DNA from 2 places in the Gemella taiwanensis genome. Region 2 is predicted to be linked to the other one. Evidence: riboswitches for the same ligand, from Rfam matches in the RefSeq annotation. Region 2 holds a riboswitch; the other holds the start of a gene.

Region 1 (3,408 bases), on a different contig from region 2:
AATAAGTTGATTTCATCATCGTTAGGACGAACTCCTCTTCTAATATTCGTGAAAAATTTAGCTACGCCTTCAAATGTATAATCCTCAGGTGTTCCATATGTCATAACTAAAATTGCTTTTTTCATTATTTAACCTCTCATAATTGTATAGTTATATACGATTATACCACTATTTGTACTAAAACACACGTATTTTTATATTGTTACAGAAATTATTATCAATTACAATATCATATCGATTAAACTTAAATTGTTTAGACTGTTATAATTATGAAGAAATTATGACGAGATTGATGATAAAAGGAAGCAATGTATAAAGTACAAGAAAAGATTAAAATACTATTGCAAAAAACTCGGAAAAGTTATAATATATAAGATAACTAAAAAGTACACTAATAAGGGAGTTTTAAAATCTCCGATTGGTAGTTGTAAAAAGGAGGAAGTGTTTAAGTGAGAAAGAAAATATTAGGAGCAATAACATTTATGGCTGCTGTAGGTGGAGTTATTTATATGAAAAATAATCCTAAGTATAAAGAAATAGTTAGAGTCGTAAAAACTGCAGATGCACGTGGTTTTTATGAGAAAATAATTTTAGAAAAAGATAAATTGGCATTTACGGCGAAGTCGAAAATAAAAGATTATAAGATTGATTATGAGAGTATAAGAAGTGTTGGAGAAAAAATTTATGCTAGATTAATAGTTAATAATGATGAAAAAATAAATATTGATACGGTACTCGATGAAAAAGATGTGAATGTAGAAGAAGTAGCACATTCGGAAAAATTAGATGAACTATTGAGTGAATAAGATAATTGTAGGGTGTAAAAATAATTTTTGGAATAAAATATTTCCTAAGAAATAATAAAAAAGGAATCCTCCATTACAGTAAGGTGAATGTAATGGAGGAATTTTTCATGGTTAAATTAATTGTTTAGTTTTATTTTTATGCAAAACGACTGCGAATACTTGTTGGTATTGATTTATAAACACTCTTAGTAACGAAGAATAAGAATGTTATTAAAGCACCTTTAAGTAGGTTGAATGGTATAATACCAGCCGTTACGATTGTTTTCACGTTAGTCACGATGTCTGCTAGATTCATAATATATCCATATGCTGGAAGTAACACGAAGTAGTTAAGTAATGACATGAATAATGTAATAGCTAAAGTACCTAAGATACCACCGATGATTGTTTTTGCAGTACCTTTTTTGTAGAAGAATACGATAATGCTAATGAAAGTAAATTCTACAACGATATTAGCAATTGATCCGATTGGCTCATGTGATAATAATGCGAAGTGTAGGAAGTTTTTTAAGAATGACACTAAAAGTGCATCTTTATAACCTAATAATAACAACGCCATGAACAGCGGGATAAATGTGAAATCAAATTTTAGAAATGGTGGCAAGAATGGCACAGCAAAACTAAAAAAAGATAGAAGTAGAGCAATAACTGCAAGCATTCCACTTAAAATAAGTGAATGAACATTTTTTTTATACATATTAAATCCTCTTTCCTATCTTCATAGGCAAAAAATAACCGCAATACAATTTTTAATACGGTGAATTTCAAATCTATATCAGATATAAAAAACACCACTTTAAAAATTTTAAAGCGGGACTGAAAGGTATGAAAAATAAGCATTGCACAATACATTGTATGACAAATATACATACGTAGTAAGGTTATATGTGCAAGTTTATTAATTCTATATCTTCTATCATCCAGACTGTACTGTCGGTTTTGGAATTTCACCAAATCAGCTTGCGCTCGCGGACTTTAACCGCCGGTCGGGAATTTCACCCTGCCCCGAAGATAATTTAATTATTTATTATAGGTTTATTATAAACCTAAGACTAAAGTTTGTAAAGAGAAAAGGCTTAACTTTTTTGAATAGATAAAAGTAGCCCAGAAATAAATCTTCCGAGCTACTTAAATTATTTATTATTCTACTGTTACTGATTTAGCAAGGTTACGTGGTTTATCCACATCTAAACCTTTAGTATAAGCTGCATAGTATGCGAATAATTGTGTAACAACGATACTTGCGATTGGAGCAAGATCTTCGTTTACGTTAGGAATCGCATAGTCACCTTCACGTGCTAATTTTTCTAATGTAATGATTAGAGTATTAGCTCCACGGCTAGCTACTTCACTTACGTTACTACGTGTATTTAAGTCAAGTTTTGCACTTGTGATAAGAGCTACAACTGGTGTTCTTTCTTCGATAAGAGCGATTGTACCGTGTTTTAATTCTCCTCCGGCAAAACCTTCTGTTTGAATGTAAGAAACTTCTTTAAGTTTTAAAGCTGCTTCACATGCACTATAGTAGTCGATTCCACGTCCAATATAGAATGCATTACGTTCAGTGAATAAGTTTTTAGCTAAGTCTTTGATAGTTTTTGTATCATCTAAGATTGATTCGATTGCTGAAGTAATTACTGATAATTCTTGCTCGATATCAAATTTAGGTTGTTTTGAAAGTTGTTTTGCTACTTCGTAAGCTAGTATGCTTAATGTTGCGATTTGAGCAGTGTATGCTTTAGTAGATGCAACCGCAATTTCAACACCTGCGTGAAGTAATAATGTGTAGTCACATTCACGAGATAGAGTTGACGCATCAACGTTAGTAAGTACTAAGAATTTATAATCTTCATTTATGCTGCGTAATTTTGTTAATACTGCACGAAGGTCAGCTGTTTCTCCTGATTGAGAAAGGAAGATGAACATTGGTTTTTTAGATAATAATGGTACGTTATAAGCAAATTCTGATGCTAGGTGTACCTCTGTTGGGATACCAGCCCATTTTTCGAAGTAGTTTCTTCCTACTAAACCAGCGTTATAACTTGTACCACATCCGATGATGTATAGTCTATCCGCATCTTTTACGTTGTTAATAATTTCACTGTCAATATTTACATCATGTCCATCAAAGTAGTGAGAGATGATATTACGCATAGCTCCTACTTGCTCATGAATCTCTTTAATCATGTAATGCTCGTGGATACCTTTATCAATTTCTCCAGCGTTTAAGTTAGTTGAGAAACTTTCACGTTCTACAACGTTACCTTCTTTATCTTCGATAGTTACGCTATCTTTTTTCACGATAACAATTTCACCATCGTTGATTTCTAAGAAGTTGTTAGTGTACTTAATCATTGCTAAAGCATCACTACCAACATAGTTTTTATTTTCTTCTCCTAGTCCAATAAGAAGTGGACTTTTGTTTTTTGCTACATATAAAGTGTCTTTATCTTCTGTGTCGATTAAACAAAGTGCATAAGATCCTTGTAATTTAGATACAGCTTTTTTGAAAGCTTCTTTAGTTTCAAGACCACGATCACTGTATATTTGAACTAATTGAACGATAACTTCAGTATCAGTTTCAGAAACAAGTTCTACATCT
Region 2 (3,408 bases):
TTGTCACAAGTTACTACTGTTAAACTTATTCCGTTTATAGTAATTGAGCCTTGATTAATGATTTCTCCTTGAAATTTACTTGGATAAGCAAAAGTTAGAAGAATAGCATTTTCGTCTTTTTGTCTTGCTGCTAATTGTGCTAAGCCATCGCTGTGACCCGAAACGATATGCCCTTCAAATCTATCTGAGTGTCCCATTGCGGGCTCAAGATTTACAGAGTCATTTACTTTTAAGTCTTTAAATGTTGTTCTCTTATAAGTCTCGGGCATAATATCAACGGTGAATTGTGATGAACTTTTTTGGACACATGTCAAGCATACTCCATTTACTGCCATACTATCACCAATTTTATATGTTTCTAGTAAGTTTTTAGTTGCTTGTATTGTTAATTTTATACTGTGACTTGATTTTATTATTTTTACTATTTTCCCTTGTTCTTTTATTAATCCTGTAAACATTGACTTTCTTTCCTTCCTGAGATTCTTATATCTTCACCGAGTTTTATTACATTAATATCGTGTAAAGTGATTTTTTCATTAGTAGTTCTATCACTACTAAATGATGAAGTATTGTTTCCTCCTAAGAGTGTAGGGGAAATATATGAAATCACTTCATCCCAATAACCACTAGCAAGGAATTGATCATGTATACAAGGACCGCCTTCTACGTAAACTGACTGTATACCAAGTTTTGCAATCTCAGTAAGAATTTCTTTTATTGTAAAGTCGTTAGGGGTAACGATAGTTACATGCGAAGGTAAGTCTTCATTTTTATGTTTTGAAAAAACTATAACGTCAGAAGAATCGTCTTTAAAGAGATTTAGTTCTTTATGTTGAAAAATTGAACCTTCTTTGTCTAATACTATTCTTTTCGGTGGATATAACGAAGTATTGGCTCCAGTTAATTTTGGATTGTCTATTAATACAGTTTTTGCTCCAACGAGAATAGCTTGATAATTATCACGTTCATTTCTAACGAAGTCATATACTTCTTTTCCTGTTATTTGAGTTCTTTCATTAGTAAAGGCTAATTTTCCATCAAGACTGGTAGCTTGTTTTAAGACTACATAAGGTCTTTTTTGTGTGTGGAATAAATTGTAAGCATAATTTAGATTATAAGCTTCTTTTTCCAAGATACCAGTTATAACTTCAATTCCATTATCACGTAAGAATTTAATTCCCTTTCCACTAACTATTGGATTAGGGTCTAATTGAGCAACAACAACTTTAGAGATTCCCATTTTCAATATAGTTTCTGTACAAGGAGGTTGTTTTCCTTTGTGGTTACATGGTTCTAATGTGACATATAGAGTTGAATTAAATATTTTTTCAGGAGTTTTGCAAGTAGAAATAGCATTTTTTTCAGCATGTTCACAACCGTAACGAAGGTGTGAACCTCTTGCGACAATTTTATTATCTTTTACTATAATTGCACCAACTAGAGGATTGGTATGTGTATATTTTGCACCACGCTTAGCCTCTAATAGAGCAAGATTCATAAAATATTCATGCATAGTATCAACTCCTTTATAAAAATAAAACCCCGATTATATTTGATGATTCAAATAATCGGGATTGATGGTTTGTTTATTATTCGATAAAAAGCCCTGAATGTATAATTATAATACATTCTAGGTTGTATATTATCAGTAGTATTAGATATATTTATCTTAATGCTATAATTTCTTCTCCCATCCAGACTATACTGTCGGTTCTGGAATCTCACCAGATCAGCTTGCGCTCACGGACTTCTAGAAAACTAGTCACCGCCGGTTGGGAATTACACCCTACCCCGAAGAAATATTTAATTCATGACTTAATGATAGCACTATTGAAAACGCATGTCAATAATTAAAGTTTATTTATAAAAAATATTTAAAACAATATAAAAAAAATAAGAGTGATTCAACAGATAGTATTTCTACGAAATCGGTATTTGAATCACTCCTAATAATTTTAAATTATATTATAAAAATTGCGCTAAGCAAACGATAAGAATAATAACTGGTAGTATGTATCTTAATAGGAATAGCCATGTTCTGAATAATACTAGGCTTGTTTTGTTATTCTCGTTAATGTGTAATTGCTCTTTGGCAACTTTTTTGTCTAGTACATATCCGGTGAATATTGATAATGCTAAGCAACCAAGTGGCATAAGTATATTAGATACTAAGAAGTCCATTAAATCGAAAACTGTTTTTCCGAATATTAATGTATCAGATAATGAACCGTAAGATAGAGCAGAAGGAATTCCAACTATGAAAGTTAAGATTCCGATGATTACACTGAATTTAGTACGGTTAGTATTTTTTTGGTTAGTAATATTTCCTACATTGATTTCTAACATAACTACAGATGAAGTAATAGTAGCGAATAAGAATAATATTAAGAATAAAATGTAGAAAATTTTACCGAATGCCATATTGTTGAATAATTGTGGTAATACGATGAATAATAAACTCGGTCCACCTTCAGATTCCATTCCGAATGAACTCATAGCTGGAAAGATTGCCAATCCAGCCATTATAGAAACGGCAATGTTCATTAATACAACCGAAACACCTGATTGAACCAGGTTAGTTCTTCTATCAAGGTATGATGCATAAGTTAACATAGCTGTAACCCCGATAGAAAGAGCGAAGAACGATTGACCAAGTGCGAATAAAATACCAGAGCTTGTGATTTTAGAAAAATCAGGTTTTAAGAAGGAAGTTACTCCACTCATTGCATTTGGTAATGTTAATGATCTTGCGATAATTACTAAGAATATGATGAATAATAGTGGCATCATGATTTTTGATGCTTTTTCAATACCTTTTTGAACACCACGAGATACTATAAGAATATTTAATAAGATGAATAAAGCCTGAGCTCCTAATGCAATCCAAGTATTTGAGATAACACTAGTGAATAGGGCTGCGTGATTACCAGTAGCATGAAGCCCAAGAGCATCAGCAATTGAAATACCTAAGTATACTAAAATCCATCCACCAATAACACTATAGAATGATAGTAAGATGAATAGGGCGAATCCACCGATATAACCAATAATATTATAATTTTTGTTTTTTCCTAGTTTACCAAAAGTTCTGATGGCTGAAACTCCAGCGCCACGACCAAGTACGAATTCAGCAAGAAGTAGTGGTAGTCCAATTAAAAGAGTGAAGATAAGGAAGACTAGTAAGAATCCACCTCCACCATTTGCTGCGGTCATGTATGGGAATTTCCATACAGCTCCAAGACCTATCGCAGATCCCGCTGAAGCAAGTATGAAACCTATTTTAGAACTCCATTTTGAATTTTCTGACATAAAATTTTTCCTCCTATTAATTGTTAAAAAAATAAAAGCTATTTAGAAAATACTAAATAGCTTTTAAAATATATATAATACTATACTCAAGGCCATTTA

Evidence for each region. Region 2 has a riboswitch for FMN ahead of ribD (bifunctional diaminohydroxyphosphoribosylaminopyrimidine deaminase/5-amino-6-(5-phosphoribosylamino)uracil reductase RibD). Riboswitches for the same ligand answer to the same signal wherever they lie in the genome.
Region 1: it holds a riboswitch for FMN, as region 2 does, so the genes downstream of both, ACWOA3_RS07705 (ECF transporter S component) here and ribD (bifunctional diaminohydroxyphosphoribosylaminopyrimidine deaminase/5-amino-6-(5-phosphoribosylamino)uracil reductase RibD) in region 2, are expected to answer to the same signal.

Annotation. Positions count from the first base shown of each region.
Region 1 covers NZ_JBSMTL010000012.1:34,172-37,579, reverse strand. Annotated here, with positions in the region: gene hemH (ferrochelatase) at 1-125, opposite strand, end outside; gene ACWOA3_RS07710 (DUF1310 family protein) at 450-806, shown strand; gene ACWOA3_RS07705 (ECF transporter S component) at 943-1,503, opposite strand; FMN riboswitch at 1,711-1,823, opposite strand; gene glmS (glutamine--fructose-6-phosphate transaminase (isomerizing)) at 1,947-3,408, opposite strand, start outside.
Region 2 covers NZ_JBSMTL010000008.1:35,631-39,038, forward strand. Annotated here, with positions in the region: gene ACWOA3_RS06490 (riboflavin synthase) at 1-458, opposite strand, end outside; gene ribD (bifunctional diaminohydroxyphosphoribosylaminopyrimidine deaminase/5-amino-6-(5-phosphoribosylamino)uracil reductase RibD) at 443-1,513, opposite strand; FMN riboswitch at 1,679-1,803, opposite strand; gene ACWOA3_RS06500 (sodium-dependent transporter) at 1,966-3,309, opposite strand.